DNA from 3 places in the Enterobacter mori genome. Region 2 is predicted to be linked to each of the others. Evidence: riboswitches for the same ligand, from Rfam matches in the RefSeq annotation. Region 2 holds a riboswitch; each other region holds the start of a gene.
The links. A riboswitch is a leader RNA that binds a small molecule or an ion and turns the genes downstream of it on or off. The one in region 2 is predicted to bind thiamine pyrophosphate.
Positions count from the first base shown of each region.

Region 1: linked by a shared signal. The riboswitch ahead of thiM (hydroxyethylthiazole kinase) and the one ahead of thiB (thiamine ABC transporter substrate binding subunit) in region 2 are both predicted to bind thiamine pyrophosphate.
Region 3: linked by a shared signal. The riboswitch ahead of thiC (phosphomethylpyrimidine synthase ThiC) and the one ahead of thiB (thiamine ABC transporter substrate binding subunit) in region 2 are both predicted to bind thiamine pyrophosphate.

Region 1 is NZ_CP104285.1:3,087,698-3,093,167, reverse strand. It holds gene N2K86_RS14610 (hypothetical protein) at 63-377, shown strand; partial or broken gene N2K86_RS22705 (DUF4225 domain-containing protein) at 444-539, opposite strand; gene N2K86_RS14605 (STM2901 family protein) at 926-1,390, shown strand; gene N2K86_RS14600 (DUF1493 family protein) at 1,384-1,713, shown strand; gene N2K86_RS14595 (hypothetical protein) at 1,801-2,301, shown strand; TPP riboswitch at 2,577-2,674, shown strand; gene thiM (hydroxyethylthiazole kinase) at 2,710-3,480, shown strand; gene thiD (bifunctional hydroxymethylpyrimidine kinase/phosphomethylpyrimidine kinase) at 3,477-4,277, shown strand; gene N2K86_RS14580 (GntR family transcriptional regulator) at 4,320-5,066, shown strand; gene N2K86_RS14575 (PfkB family carbohydrate kinase) at 5,040-5,470, opposite strand, start outside.
Region 2 is NZ_CP104285.1:712,800-718,269, forward strand. It holds gene N2K86_RS03395 (DedA family protein) at 1-320, shown strand, start outside; gene thiQ (thiamine ABC transporter ATP-binding protein ThiQ) at 351-1,052, opposite strand; gene thiP (thiamine/thiamine pyrophosphate ABC transporter permease ThiP) at 1,036-2,646, opposite strand; gene thiB (thiamine ABC transporter substrate binding subunit) at 2,622-3,605, opposite strand; TPP riboswitch at 3,637-3,737, opposite strand; gene sgrR (HTH-type transcriptional regulator SgrR) at 3,774-5,429, opposite strand.
Region 3 is NZ_CP104285.1:242,581-248,050, reverse strand. It holds gene nfi (deoxyribonuclease V) at 1-308, opposite strand, end outside; gene hemE (uroporphyrinogen decarboxylase) at 318-1,382, opposite strand; gene nudC (NAD(+) diphosphatase) at 1,421-2,194, opposite strand; gene rsd (sigma D regulator) at 2,290-2,787, shown strand; TPP riboswitch at 2,842-2,951, shown strand; gene thiC (phosphomethylpyrimidine synthase ThiC) at 3,030-4,925, shown strand; gene thiE (thiamine phosphate synthase) at 4,925-5,470, shown strand, end outside.

The DNA.
Region 1 (5,470 bases), 2.4 Mb from region 2:
TATGATTGCTTGCACAATCAGTGATTGAGAAACCACTCCTGGAAGATAAAGGACGATACAATATGAAAGTGACTGATGAGGCTTTGTTACGTTCTGGCTTTACGCAGCCCGAATTGCAGAAGATAAAAAACAATATTGAAAAATATGGAGGAACGCTTGGAGAGGCCATAAATGACCTCGCCAGACGTTTTGTTACCTTGGCGGGAGTGGTGGCTGTGTGTACCTTTATCCTGCTGCTACTTACCGTCTTCAGCTCACCTGACAGAGCAGTTGCATGGGGGCTGGCGATGATCTTTGGGGTTGCCGTTATGTCCTTCGCACAGCCGCCGGTAATTTCCTATAAATCCTGGCGTTACCGAAAAACTATCAAGGATTAACTGGTTCCATTTTCTGTTGTTAATAGGTCGAAAATCACTTTTGCTTTAACACCATAACCGACAATCTTCATTATCGGTTTTGGCTCGTCGCGCTGTTTCAAATTCTTTCTCTACGACCTGTTTTATCTCTTCGACAAATTTGATCCGTGTTATCCCATTTCGAGCGCTCTCGCTGTCAGCATAATAGGACGGGTTTTTCCGGTCTTTTGCTCCTTCAAATTCAGAACGATGCCTTACAGATTGCCAAAATCTGAATATCGTAATTTGAGCGCGTCAGAACGCAGGGCTGCATGAAATCCACTCTTGCCCCAACAGCAGATAATTGTTCTTTCTGAACTCCTGGAACCTCAGTCGCCAGCCGAACCGGAAAAAGTGCTAACCCTGTCGGATGCGTGGGCTATGTACAAAGATGAAAAAGGGCGCAAGGGGGCGTTGCGCTCCCTCGTATTATCTTCTTAACTCATACTGCTAACGCCATGGTTTAGGGGTGACTGTCTGTAAATCAGTCGTTATGATTGCAATATATGCAGAGTCATAAGGGTTGAGATGTGGATACTGTCGAGGAACTTAACGGAACATACTTCTATGCGGGGCGATCAAACCTCACCGCCTCCGAGCTATTTTTCATGGTCTTCTGTGAAAATGTTGTTGATCAACTTGGTTTAGGTCTTGTTGATTTCGGTGCAGTAGTTGCCATTGTATCTGGGCGTAATACTCTCCCAACAAGGGCAAAACCAAACGGTGCTGAAAAGGGAACATCCTATGCGTCTAAAGCCTCACGAAAAGTGTTCAAAAAAGCGCAGTTCCCTTTCGGTATCAAACTACCTTCCGTTATTGGTGGTTATCCACCTTCTACAATCAGAATCAGGGCGGTAGCTAACATTGGAACCTTTACGGGCAGGGCTATTCCTGTCGTGGGGTGGATTATCTTAGCTTCTGATATCTCTCAAATCACCTATCGCACTATCCGAGACTACAATGCTATAGCGCGGGGTAACGATAAGTTATGGTAAATAATAATGTTGAGCAGCGCGTTTATGAGCTTGTACGGCCTTACGCTGGCACGTACCTATTCAAGTTCAAGAAAGTAGAGCTAACACCTGAAACGGATCTTGATACTGATTTGAGTCTTGATGAGCTTGAAGCTGGTGAGTTAATGGATACGTTTTTCGATGCGTTCAAGGTTGAACGGGGAAACTTTAAAATAGAAACTTACTATCCTGACCAGCCTGTTTCATGGAATCCATTTAAGAAAAAAGAGCCTGTTCCTGTACCAGATTTCAATGTTGGCATGCTGATCGAATCAGCTAAAGCCGGAAGATGGTTGTACGAATGAGGGGGCACACCGCCCCCAGTAAATACTGACTTGTTTATCCGTGATAAAATTAAGAATTATTTACAGGGATTAAAAGGAGATTAAGAAATGATTGAGTTGGCATCAGAGGTTGTTAACTTCATCGTAAATAAAATTGGATTGATTTTTTCCTTAGTTGCATTGGTTTTATCTTTCTTGAGCTATAGGAACAGTAAATTAGTAAAAAAGAAGAACGACAAAGATGCTCTTTATAAATTTAAGACGGAAACGTTACTCAAGGCGCGGGAGTTTGAAATTGCTTTTCAAGATTCATATGATAAGATAGATGGCTTTATAAAAGAATTGCAAGGAAATAACACGGTCTTTGCAGAACCAAAGAGTATCATTTTGAATGAATTGATTTCACAGCGTGACACATTCTATAAGCAGTGCGTGCTTGATGCCAAAGTAACTTGTTTAAAATTAATAGATAACTTTGATACATTAAGTGAAGACGAATTTTCGGAGTATCATAAAGTTTTTAACTCTGAATTGGAGAGATTAAAAGCAAATAATAAAAGATTAGATTCAAAGTTTACGTCTTTAATCCAGAGTATTGCAGGAAAATAAATACACTTCACGAAGTATTATTCTATTCGGTATGAATTATACCATCGCAATTACCAACACTGGGCACTCTTGATATCAATATGAAATGCCCTAAGCGCGCATCCCTCCCTTAATGCCCGTTGAATACTTCGTTCGTAGTGCGTTTACTTTGGCCTGTGTGATCCCCAGGTAGGCGCGTGTGTTTGGTGGAGCGATGCAGATGCGATGACCGGAAAGGTGGGGCTTGCAACAGCAACCCACTTCCCCTAAGCTGGCAAAAAGTATAGAGATTCAATCTACATGACTCGGGGTGCCCTTCTTCGTTGAAGGCTGAGAAATACCCGTATTACCTGATCTGGATAATGCCAGCGTAGGGAAGTCAGATGCCTTCCCGGTCATCGCTTCTTCACGCAAGGCAGGAGCGAACCCATGCAGCCTGACCTGCTCGATTTACACGTTTTACACCACTTCCGAGCCCGTTCCCCGCTCACGCACTGTATGACTAACGATGTTGTACAGACCTTCACAGCCAACGTGTTGCTGGCTCTCGGTGCATCGCCAGCGATGGTGATTGAAGCCGAAGAAGCCGAGCAGTTTGCTGAAATAGCCGATGCGCTGCTGATTAACGTTGGCACGCTGACCGCGCCGCGCGCCCAGTCGATGCGTCGGGCGATTGAACGCGCGGTGGCGGCTGGTAAGCCCTGGACGCTCGACCCGGTTGCCGTTGGCGCGCTCGCGTTCCGTACCCGCTTTTGCCATCAAATCCTCTCTCTGAAACCAGCTGCGATCCGTGGTAACGCCTCTGAAATCCTTGCCCTTGCCGGGATGAGCGCGGGCGGGCGCGGTGTTGATACCACCGACACCGCAGCCAGCGCGGTGCCTGCCGCGCAGGCTTTGGCGCGTCAGACGAATGCAATTGTCGTGGTCACGGGAGAAGTGGATTACATCACCGATGGACAGCGCACGCGCACCGTAACGGGCGGTGATCCGCTTATGACGCGCGTGGTGGGCACCGGGTGTGCGCTCTCTGCCGTCGTCTCGGCGAGCTGCTCGCTGCCGGGCGACCGGCTGGATAACGTCACAGCCGCCTGCGGATTGATGAAGCGAGCCGGAACGGTGGCCGTTTCGCAGTCTCGAGGGCCGGGCAGTTTTGCCAGCGCGTTCCTGGATGCGCTCTATACGCTGGAGGAGCAGGTATGAAGCGGATTAACGCTCTGACCATTGCCGGTACCGATCCAAGCGGCGGCGCGGGCATCCAGGCTGACCTTAAAACCTTCTCCGCGCTTGGCGCATACGGCTGTTCCGTCATTACCGCGCTGGTGGCGCAAAACACCCGCGGCGTGCAGTCGGTCTACCGTATCGAGCCGGATTTTGTTGCCGCGCAGCTGGATTCGGTGTTCAGCGACGTCCGCATCGATACCACCAAGATCGGTATGCTGGCCGAAACGGACATTGTGGAAGCGGTGGCCGAGCGGCTTAAGCGTTATCAGGTGCAAAACGTGGTGCTGGATACCGTCATGCTGGCAAAAAGCGGCGACCCGCTGCTCTCCGACTCCGCCGTGGAGACGCTGCGCACAAAGCTGCTGCCGCAGGTGGCGTTGATCACGCCCAATCTGCCGGAAGCCGCCGCGCTGCTGAGTGCCCCGCACGCGCAAAACGAACGTGAAATGAAAGCGCAGGGGAACGCGCTGCTGGCGATGGGCTGCGGTGCGGTGCTGATGAAGGGCGGTCATCTTGACGATGCCGAAAGCCCGGACTGGCTCTTTACTCGCGACGGCGAAATGCGTTTTACCGCGCCGCGCGTGCAGACCAAAAATACCCACGGTACGGGCTGCACGCTCTCTGCCGCGCTGGCGGCGTTGCGTCCACGGCATGACAGCTGGGCCGACACGGTGCGCGAAGCGAAAATCTGGCTCTCCGCGGCGCTGGCAAAAGCCGATACTCTGGAAGTGGGTCACGGTATTGGGCCGGTTCATCATTTTCATGCATGGTGGTAACCCAGTATACTGGCAGGAAACACCACGCCTGAGAAAACAGAGATGGAACAAGCGCATACCCGGTTAATCGCTCAACTGAATGAACGGATCGCCGCGCCGGACAACACGCCGCTGTACCTGAAATTTGCCGAAACGGTAAAAAATGCGGTGCGAAGCGGCATGCTGGAGCACGGGAATATTTTGCCCGGCGAGCGCGATCTGAGCCAGTTAACCGGCGTGTCGCGCATTACCGTGCGTAAAGCGATGCAGGCGCTGGAGGAAGAGGGCGTGGTCACGCGCTCCCGTGGCTATGGCACGCAAATCAATAACATCTTCGAGTATTCGCTGAAAGAGGCGCGCGGGTTCTCTCAACAGGTGGTCCTGCGTGGTCAAAAGCCCAATACGCTGTGGGTCAACAAGCGGGTGGTGAAGTGTCCCGAAGAGGTGGCGAACCATCTTTCAATTCCCCCTGAGAGCGAGGTTTTCCTGCTCAAGCGTATTCGCTACGTTGACGATGACGCCGTCTCGATTGAGGAGTCATGGGTGCCAACGGGATTCATCCACGACCCCGATGCGATTGGCGTCTCGCTGTACGATTACTTCCGCAGCCAGAATATCTTCCCGCAGCGCACCCGTTCGCGCGTGAGCGCCCGTATGCCGGACAGCGAGTTTCAGGCACACATTAAGATGGATGAAAAAATACCGGTGCTGGTGATCAAGCAGGTTGCGCTTGACCAACAGCACCGGCCGATTGAGTACAGCATCAGCTACTGCCGCAGCGACCTATACGTCTTTGTGTGCGAGGAGTAATTCGTCGCGAGTCGGTGCGCAATCGCCGCCGCGATGGCTGACCACCCAGGACGCCACGGCATTCCCCAGCAGAACGGCGGCTGCCAGCGACCATCCCGCCGCCAGCCCGGCAAGCGTGCCGCCCGCGTGGCTGTCGCCTGCGCCAATGGTGTCCACCACCGTGGCCGGAAATGCCGGAACAACGCCCGAGACGTCACCGTCATACCATGCGGCACCGTCTTTATCATGGCGCACAATCAGCGCGGCACCGAAACGCTGCTGCCACTGCGTGCCGAGGGTCTCCACTTCAACGCCCAGTCTTTCTGCGGCAAGCTCCGCTTCCTGACGATTGAGCGACACAATTGGCCTGCAGGCCATAATCCGCACCATCAGCGCGTCGGGGATATCCGCGATGCGGGGACCGA
Region 2 (5,470 bases):
TCTGGCCGCCGTTTTACTTCCTGCCCGGCATCCTGGCCGGAGCGGCAATTGATATTCCTGACGGAATGCAAAGCGGCGAATTTAAGTGGCTGCTGCTAGGCACGGCGGTACTGCTATGGCTGGCGGTCTGGCTCTGCTGGCGGCTATGGCGCAGTGCGAAGGCAAATGTCGATCGCCTGACGCGCTATCTTCCGCGTACGCGCCTGCTCTGGCTGGCTCCGTTAACGCTGGGTGTGGCTGTCGTGGCGCTGGTGGCGCTGATTCGCCATCCGCTGATGCCGGTGTACGGTGAGATTTTATTAAAAGTGGTGAGCCGTTAAGGTGTTCTCCCTCTCCTGTGGGAGAGGGCATCAGACCTCACGAATACCTAAAAGTGAAGACGCCCCCGCCCTACCACTCAGCAGTTCTTCTGTTTTTCCATCCCACAAAATACGCCCTTCGGCAATCACCACCGATCTCGGCGCAATCCGCGCGGCATCCTCAATACTGTGCGACACCATCAGCATCGTCAGCTGCTGGCGCTTGCAGACGTCCTGCACCAGGGCGAGCATCTCCTGACGTAGCGCGGGATCGAGCGCAGAAAAGGGTTCATCCAGCAACAGCACCGGCTGCGCGCGCACCAGACAGCGTGCCAGCGCCACGCGCTGACGCTGACCGCCGGAAAGCTCACCCGGCAGCCTGTCGATGAACTCGGTGATCCCCATTTGCGCGGCAATACTCTCCAGCTTTTGGCGCTGGGCGTCGTTCAGCTTGAGTCCCGGATGCATTCCCAGCGCGATGTTTTGTCGCACCGTCAGATGGTTAAAGAGGTTGTTTTCCTGAAACAGCATCGAGACCGGACGCTTTGCCGGCGGAGTTCGGGTATGGTCCTGGTTTTCAATCACGATCGATCCGCTCGCCGGTTGCAGAAAACCGGCAATCAAATTAAGCAGCGTACTTTTCCCCGCGCCGCTTGGGCCAAGCACGGCAATCATCTCCCCCTGACGCACGGAGAGCGTGAAGCGCATCGGCAAATGCTGGTAAAGCCAGGTTACATCAGTCAGTTCTAACATCACGCCCCGGAAGTTTTTCGATAACGGTGAATAACGCAAAGCACAGCAGCAGCAGTAAGAGTGCAGTGACGGCACCATCCTGGCTGCGGTAGGAGCCAATTTGCTGGTAAAGCCAGAACGGCAGGGTGCGGAAGTCTTCATTACCGAAGAGTGCCACCACGCCAAAATCGCCAATCGACAACACGCAGGCAAAGGCCAGCGCCTGGGCGAGCGGACGTTTCAGGGCGCGGAGTTCCACCACTTTCAGCCGCTGCCAGCCCTGCATACCCAGCGACTGACACAGCAAACTGTAGCGGCTGTTCACGTCGCGCATCGGATTTTCCAGCACCTTGAGCGCGTAAGGGATAGCCATCAGTGCGTTGGTGAAAATCACAATGCCGTCGGCGCTTTCCGGCAGACCGATGGTGCTGTTGAACAATAAAAAGAAGCCCGTCGCCAGCACGATGCCCGGCATCGCCAGAATCAACATGCCCGTCAGCTCCAGCATTTGCCCGGCTTTTTCCGCCTGGCGAGCGTAGAGTTCACGGCTGCTCCACAGCAGCATCATGGTCAGGAGGACGCACAGTAAACCTGCCCCCAGCGCGATACGCAGCGAGGTCCAGGTAGCTTGCCAGAGGACGGGCTGTTGCAGGACGGACATGAGATTAAGGTTAAGCCCGTCAACGATAACGGCCATCAGCGGCGGCAGCAGTAGCAGAAGCGCCAGCGCGATAAGGATGACATCGGCGACGCGGCTGTGCAGGCTGTCCTGCGGATCGCGCCAGCCGGCTATCTGATTACTGCCGGGAGGAAGGGCTTTACTCAGCCGCTGGCTCAACAGCACCAGTACCAGACAGCACGTCATCTGGACTATCGCCAGCAGCGCGGCGCGACCGGGATCGTAGTCGTAACTCAGCGCCTGGTAAATCGCCAGCTCGATGGTGGTGGCCTGCGGCCCGCCGCCGAGTGACAGCACGGTGGCAAAGCTGGCGAAGCAGAGCATGAAGATTAATGCCGCCACGGGTGGGATCTGGCGGCGCAGCCACGGCCATTCGACAAAGCGGAAGAATGACCAGCCGCGCATGCCAAGCTGAGCGGCAATCTGGCGTTGTTCGCCGGGAATGTTTTCCAGCGCCTGCAAAAAGAGGCGCGTTGCCATCGGCATATTGAAAAACACGTGCGCCAGCAGAATGCCCTGCAGGCCGTAAGGAGAGAAGGTCCATTCCAGACCAAGCTGGGCGAACAGCGACGCCAGCCAGCCCTGGCGACCGTAAACGCTCAGAATACCAAATACCGCCACCAGCACGGGCAGGATCAGCGTCATGGCGCACAGGCGCAGCAGCGCCTGCCTGCCGGGAAAACGCCGCCGATACAGTGCTCGCGCCAGAAAAATGGCCGGGATCGCCGAGAGCAGGGCAGAGAGAAACGCCTGCCAGAAGGAGAACCGGATCACGTGCCAGAGGTAGCTGTCGTGCCAGAGGGCAAACAGGTCACTCTCCGGCGCGTTAAACCACAGTGCAAGGAATGCCCCCAGGCTGACCGCCACCATCAGCAGGGCGGCGAGCAGACCGGGGATTAACCAGCCGGGAATCAACGGCTGACGGCGCGTTGCCATTCACTTACCCATGCAGCACGCTGCGCGGCGACCTGCTGCGGTGTAAACTCCAGCGAGGTTGTTGGTTTGGTCAACTGCTCGAAACCTGCTGGCAGCGCAACGTTAGTGACCGGATACATCCAGTTGCCCGCTGGAATGGCGTTCTGAAACGCCGGTGAAACCATAAATTTCAGGAACTTCTCGGCTAGTTCCGGCTGTTTGCTGGCGGCGGTACGCGCTGCCACTTCCACCTGCAGGTAGTGACCTTCAGCAAAATTCGCCGCAGCGTAGTTGTCTTTCTTCTCGGCGATGATGTGGTAGGCCGGAGAGGTGGTGTAGCTCAGCACCAGGTCGCTTTCACCTTTCAGGAACAGGCCATAGGCTTCGCTCCAGCCTTTGGTCACGGTGACGGTTTTGGCGGCCAGTTTTTGCCACGCTTCCGGTGCTTTATCCCCATAGACCTTTTGCATCCACAGCAGCAGGCCCAGCCCCGGCGTACTGGTACGCGGGTCTTCATAAATCACGCGCCACTTCTGGTCACTTTCGACCAGCTCTTTCAGGCTCTTCGGCGGGTTTTTCAGCTTGTTCTTGTCATAGACGAAAGCAAAGTAGCCGTAGTCGAACGGCACAAAGGTGTCGTTTTTCCAGCCGCCCGGCAAGTTAACGGCATCTGCCGCCACGCCGCTTTTGGCAAACAGTTTGGTTTGCGAGGCGGCTTCCAGCAGGTTGTTATCCAGCCCGAGCACTACATCAGCCTTGCTGTTTTTCCCTTCCATGCGCAGGCGGTTGAGCAGCGACACGCCATCTTCCAGCGCGACGAACTTCAGCTCGCAGTCACAGTCAGCTTCAAAGGCTTTTTTGACTACCGGGCCAGGGCCCCAGTCGGCAGAGAAGGAGTCATAGGTGTAGACCGTCAGGACGGGTTTGGCAAAAGCAGGCAGCGCAAACAGCGCCAGCAGAGGAAGAACGTTTTTTAACACTTTGCACCTCAAAGTTGAGTGGCAAAGGATTTTGAGCGACAGCCTCAAATCCCTTCGCCGGCGTTATCCGGATCAGGTTCGACGGGTATTATCTCAGCGCACATCTGTGATGCAGCACCCCGTTGAGAACGGCGCTATTGTAATGATTTGGTGAATATTACGAAAGCGTTATGGCTCCGGCGGCGCAAACCAAGCGGATTTAAAATCAAACCAGCCCAGAGTGTTCATCCGCAGGCCGCGCATACTGCGCTGGCCCTGGATCATCAGCCAGTGGTGAATCAACGGTACGATCGCCTGTTCGGCCAGCAGCTGCTGGCACCACGCAGCAAGATTCATTTCTCCCGCACGCCATTGGGCGGCATCCGCCTGCCAGTCACGGTCGATGCAGTGCTGGATCAGCGGGACTTCATACAGGTGCGAGAAGAGAGAGAAATCGAGCGGCAGGGTAAAGTTGGCGCTGTTAAGCCAGATATCACTGGCGATCTCCCCCTGATGCCATTCGTCATAGTCCACTTCCCTGACGTCTAACGTGACCCCCTCGGCTGCCAGCAGCCGGGTCATGATTCTGGCAATAAAACGATGCTCAACGTGTTCGCGGTAGTAGGTCAGGGTGATGGACTCCAGCCCTGCGGGTTTGTCGCAGTGCACCGGGCGGGCGTGGTGCCAGCGCGGAAGCAGGCCGTACGCCGGAAACCAGTATGTCTGGTACTGCTCTTCCGCATGGTAGATCAGATTGGAAGGGGACAAAACGTGGCTGATCCACTCGCGGACGGCCTGGTTTGCCCCACGGTGGGTGCGGCGGTCAAAGAGGAGATAGTAACAGCCCTCCTCAAGGCGACTCTCCACGGCTTTTTCTCCCGTGGTGGGGCCTTCAAGCGTCAGCCCGCAGCTGAGATCTTCATTGAGATCCGGTAATACCCACACGTTCACTTCGTCAATCAGCGCCCGATAGCCAAAGTAGTCATCGAACGCGCGGATTTTCAGCTGGTTGCTGTTATTGCGGGATACGGAGTAGGGCCCTGTGCCAATCGGCAGGCTGGCAAAATTGTTCATCGATTCCCACTCGCCGGGCAAAATCATCGACGGCACATAGCCCAGCAGCCAGGGAAGCCATTTGTCCTGCTGCGATAGCTCAATATCCAGCGTCCATGCCGTTGGGGAATGGATGCGGGAAATGTGCGAATAAAGCGGTAGTCTGCAGGCGCGTTCCAGAGAGGCGATGACGTCGTGCATTTCCAGCTCGCGACCGTGGTGAAAGTGGATGCCGGGGCGTAAAAAGAAGCGCCAGTGGAGTGAAGAGAGTTGCTGCCAGTGGTGCGCGATATCCGCCTCCAGTTCCCCATTTTCCTCATTTATGCGCGTCAGCCCGCTGAAGATTTGTCGGGCCATGTGGGTTTCAGACCGCCGTAACGCCGTACCGGGCAACAGATTTTTCATCGGACGGTAGTAAAGCACTCGCAGAATATGGCGGCCCTGACGAAAACTGCGTCCGAGATGGGAAACCAGCATCTGGCGCACGGCGGCCTTGTTGCCCACCAGCTGTACCAGCTGATCGATGCGGTCCTGCTCAAGAAGATCTTCCGCCCGCTGCTGCTGCAACGCCAGCCCGGTATAGAGAAAGGTCAGACGCGAGCGTTTGCCGCGCCCCGCCTCCGCTTCCCAGCTTAACCAGCCCTGTTGCTGCATGGTGTTGAGCAGCGTGCGCATATGGCGGCGGGAACAGCTAAGCAGGTCAGCCAGCTCGTTAAGCGTGGTCTCCTGCGATTGCCCCTCGCAGCACTGCCAGAGGCGGATAAATTGTTGTTGCAGACGACCGGAAGGCATAAAAGGGGAACTCCTGACAAAAAACCAGCAATTTATTTATC
Region 3 (5,470 bases), 470 kb from region 2:
TCAACAAACAGCAGGTCAGGTTTTTGCGAGAGTTGCTCCCACGCTGCCAGCAGCGCGGGATATTCGCGAAAGGAGAGAAAGCCCGGTATGTACGGCATGGTGGTCGCGATACGCGCCACCTTGTACTCCACCAGCTCAAGCGAAGGGTATTTCAGTACCACCATCGCCGCTCGCGTCACTTCCCCACCCTGCTCGAATCCGACGTCCGCTCCGCCAATGTACTGCGGGGGATCTTTATCCAGACGATCCTCGCGGATCACCGATGAGGCCAGTTCGATTTGTTGAGCGCGTAGCGACGCGAGATCCATAACCACTCCTTACTTGTGATACTGGGCAGAAAGCCGATGCACCGCCTCCACAAATACGCCAGCGTGTTCTGGCGGCACATCCTGATGAATGCCGTGGCCGAGGTTAAAGACGTGGCCTTCACCCTGACCAAAACCAGACAGTATAGTCGACACTTCTTCTTCAATGCGGGCTGGCTGAGCATAGAGCATGGACGGATCCATATTACCCTGCAGCGCGACTTTGTCGCCCACGCGACGGCGCGCATCGGCGATATCAGTGGTCCAGTCCAGGCCCAGCGCGTCACAGCCGGTCGCCGCCATCGCTTCCAGCCACTGACCGCCACCTTTGGTGAACAGCGTCACCGGCACGCGGCGGCCTTCGTTCTCCCGCAGCAGGCCGTCGACGATTTTATGCATGTAATACAGGGAAAACTGCTGATAATCACGTCCGGTCAGCACGCCGCCCCAGGTATCGAAAATCATCACCGACTGTGCACCGGCTTTAATCTGCGCGTTCAGATAGAGCGTGACGCTCTTCGCCAGCTTGTCGAGCAGCGCATGCAGGGCCAGCGGCTCGGCGTACATCATCTTTTTAATCATGGTGAAGGCTTTGCTGCTGCCCCCTTCAACCATATAGGTCGCCAGCGTCCACGGGCTGCCGGAGAAGCCAATCAGCGGTACTTCACCTTTCAGCTCGCGGCGAATGGTGCGTACGGCGTTCATCACGTAGCCCAGTTCGCCTTCCGGATCGGGGATTGGCAGCTTATCAACGTCAGCTTTGCTCTTAATCGGTGAGCTAAAGCGCGGGCCTTCGCCGGTTTCGAAATAAAGCCCAAGGCCCATCGCATCCGGAATGGTCAGAATATCCGAGAAGAGGATCGCAGCATCCAGCGGGAAGCGGCGCAGCGGCTGGAGCGTCACTTCGCAGGCCAGCTCGGCGTTTTTGCACAGCGACATAAAATCACCCGCCTGCGCGCGCGTGGCTTTATACTCTGGCAGATAGCGTCCCGCCTGGCGCATCATCCACACCGGGGTGACATCAACGGGCTGGCGCAGCAGCGCACGCAGATAACGATCGTTCTTCAGTTCGGTCATTTTTGCAGTTCCTTAAGCGTCATGGCCTCAGTGTAACACTACTCATACTCGGCCCGACACATTGCCACGGTATCTTCTATCAGCCGACGCGCCACCGTACCCGGCGGAGGTAACAGCGGTAAATCGTCATAGCGATACCAGTTCGCTTCCAGCAGTTCTTTCCGATCGATAACGATCTCGCCGCTATCGTATTCGGCCATAAACGCGGTCATCAGCGACATCGGGAACGGCCAGGGCTGGGAGGTGACATAGCGCAGGTTCTTCACCTTAATACTGCTCTCTTCCATCACCTCGCGCGCCACCGCCTGCTCCAGCGTTTCGCCCACTTCGACGAACCCGGCCAGCACGGTGTGAATGCCGTTGCGATGACGAGTATGCTGCGCCAGCAGGATGGAATCCTCCCGGCGGATAGCGACGATAATGCACGGCGCAATTTGCGGATAATAGCGTTCGCGGCAATGGCTGCAGAGCATCGCCCACTCGGTTTTGCTCGGATGCATGGTATGACCGCAGTAGCCGCAGTATTTATGCGAGCGGTAAAACTCCGCCAGCTGCACGCCGCGCCCCGCCAGCTGGAACAGACCGACATCCTGATCCAGCACCTGACGCACAGATCCCATATCCTGATGACGCGCTTGTTGGATCAACCACACCGGCTCGCCCTGCCACTCACCGATCCACAGCGCGGTTTGTCCTACCAGATCGAACGTTTCCGCCGTGCCATGGGGGATTTCACCGGCGGGCAGCCATAATTTTTGTTCGTGACTGACGATCCACCAACCCAGATCTGATTTTTCAATAATACGATCCATATCTATTGCACTACCTTCGCTTCACTGACATGTTGTTAGCATTGTGGTTACATTTTGGATAAGCAGATTCAATCCTAAACCTTGCGGAGTTGACCATGTTAAACCAGCTAGAAAGCCTGACTGAGCGCGTTAGAGGAAGTAACAAACTGGTGGATCGCTGGCTACATGTGCGCAAGCATCTACTCGTGGCTTATTACAATCTGGTCGGTCTTAAGCCTGGCAAAGAATCGTTTATGCGGCTGAATGAAAAAGCGCTGGATGATTTTTGTCAGAGCCTGGTCGACTACCTGTCCGACGGCCATTTCAATATTTATGAACGCATTATCCGCGAAATGGAAGGGACAACACCGTATTTAGCGGCCAGCAAACTCTGTCCGATGCTGGAAGCCAACACCCAGCAGATCATGGATTACTATGATTCCACGCTTGAGAACGCCATCGATCACGATAACTATCTTGAGTTCCAGCAGGCGCTTTCCGACCTTGGCGAAGCGCTGGAAGAGCGATTCACGCTGGAAGATAAGCTGATCGCCCTCGTGCTGGACAATGACTTAAATATCAGCAATGAAGAGAACGTCGCGCGCCCTGCTTGAGTTCTTAATCGTTAACGAGTAATTTACAATCATTCGCCCCTCTCACGAGGGGGATTTTTCTTGTCGGAGTGCCCAGTGTGAAAGCACGGGCTGAGACCGTTAATTCGGGATCCGCGGAACCTGATCAGGCTAATACCTGCGAAGGGAACAAGAGTCACACTGCTGTTGTATCGCCTGAGGGCGATCCTCTCTTGCTTCATCCGTCGTCTGACAAGCCATGTCCTTCACTTTTGGAATGAGCTATGTCTACTGCAAAACTGACCCGCCGCGAACAGCGCGCACAGGCCCAACACTTCATCGACACCCTGGAAGGCACCGCTTTCCCGAACTCCAGACGTATCTACATTTCCGGCTCGCAGGCCGATATTCGCGTCCCGATGCGTGAGATCCAGCTCAGCCCAACGCTTATCGGCGGCAGCAAAGAGAACCCGCAGTTTGAAGACAACGAAGCCGTGCCGGTATACGACACCTCCGGCCCGTATGGCGATCCCGATGTTGCAATTAACGTCCAGCAGGGTCTGGCGAAGCTGCGCCAGCCGTGGATTGATGCGCGTGATGATAGCGAAGCGCTAAACGAGCAAAGCTCTGCTTACACCAAAGAACGCCTGGCCGACGACGGTTTGGACGAGCTGCGATTTACCGGCCTGCTGACGCCAAAACGAGCTAAAGCGGGCAAATGCGTGACCCAGCTGCACTACGCGCGCCAGGGCATCGTCACGCCGGAGATGGAGTTCATTGCCATCCGCGAAAACATGGGGCGCGAGCGCATCCGTAGCGAAATACTGCGCCACCAGCATCCGGGTGAAGGGTTTGGTGCTCGCCTGCCGGAGAACATCACGCCGGAATTTGTGCGTGACGAAGTGGCTGCCGGTCGCGCCATTATCCCCGCCAACATTAACCACCCGGAATCCGAGCCGATGATTATTGGCCGCAACTTCCTGGTGAAGGTCAACGCTAACATCGGTAACTCGGCCGTCACCTCCTCCATCGAAGAAGAGGTGGAAAAGCTGGTCTGGTCCACGCGCTGGGGCGCGGACACGGTGATGGACCTCTCCACCGGCCGTTATATCCACGAAACCCGTGAGTGGATCCTGCGTAACAGCCCGGTACCGATTGGCACCGTACCGATTTATCAGGCGCTGGAGAAGGTCAACGGCATTGCCGAGGACCTCACCTGGGAAGCCTTCCGCGACACGCTGCTGGAGCAGGCTGAACAAGGCGTGGACTACTTCACCATTCACGCGGGCGTGCTGCTGCGCTACGTGCCGATGACGGCGAAACGCCTGACAGGCATCGTCTCCCGCGGCGGTTCCATCATGGCGAAGTGGTGCCTTTCCCATCATCAGGAAAACTTCCTGTACGAACACTTCCGCGAAATCTGTGAAATCTGCGCCGCGTATGATGTCTCTCTCTCGCTGGGCGACGGCCTGCGCCCGGGCTCCATCCGCGACGCCAACGATGAAGCGCAGTTTGCCGAACTGCACACGCTGGGCGAGCTGACCAAAATCGCCTGGGAGTATGACGTGCAGGTGATGATTGAAGGCCCGGGCCACGTGCCGATGCAGATGATCCGCCGCAACATGACCGAAGAGCTGGAGCACTGCCACGAAGCACCGTTCTACACGCTGGGGCCATTGACGACCGACATCGCTCCAGGCTACGACCACTTCACCTCCGGCATTGGCGCGGCGATGATCGGCTGGTTCGGCTGCGCCATGCTCTGCTACGTGACGCCGAAAGAGCACCTCGGCCTGCCAAATAAAGAGGACGTGAAGCAGGGGCTGATCACCTACAAAATTGCCGCCCACGCGGCGGATCTGGCGAAAGGCCATCCGGGCGCGCAAATCCGCGATAACGCTATGTCGAAGGCACGCTTTGAATTTCGCTGGGAAGACCAGTTCAACCTGGCACTGGACCCGTTCACCGCCCGCGCCTATCACGACGAGACCCTGCCGCAGGAATCGGGCAAAGTTGCGCACTTCTGCTCCATGTGCGGGCCAAAATTCTGCTCGATGAAGATCAGCCAGGAGGTGCGCGACTACGCCGCCGCACAAACCATTGAAGTGGGTATGGCGGACATGTCAGAAACCTTCCGCGCCAAAGGCGGCGAAATCTACCTCAAAAAAGAGGAGGCGTAATGTACCAGCCCGATTTTCCCCCGGTGCCCTTCCGCTTAGGGCTTTATCCGGTAGTGGACAGCGTGGAGTGGATAGAGCGTCTGCTGAAGGCTGGCGTTCGCACCCTCCAGCTGCGCATCAAAGATAAACGCGACGAAGAGGTGGAGGCCGATGTGGTCACCGCTATCGTGCTGGGGCGTCGATATAACGCACGCCTGTTTATCAACGACTACTGGCGGCTGGCCGTTAAGCACCAGGCGTATGGCGTGCATCTGGGTCAGGAGGACCTGGAAACAACGGATCTGAGCGCTATCCGCCAGGCTGGCTTGCGTCTTGGCGTTTCAACACACGATGACATGGAGATCGACGTGGCGCTGGCGGCCCGTCCCTCTTACATCGCGCTGGGTCACGTCTTCCCGACGCAAACCAAGCAGATGCCATCCGCACCGCAGGGGCTGACGCAGTTGGCGAGTCACGTTAAACGTCTGGCGGATTACCCCACCGTCGCCATCGGCGGTATCAGCCTCGAACGTGCCCCGTCGGTGCTGGATACCGGCGTCGGCAGT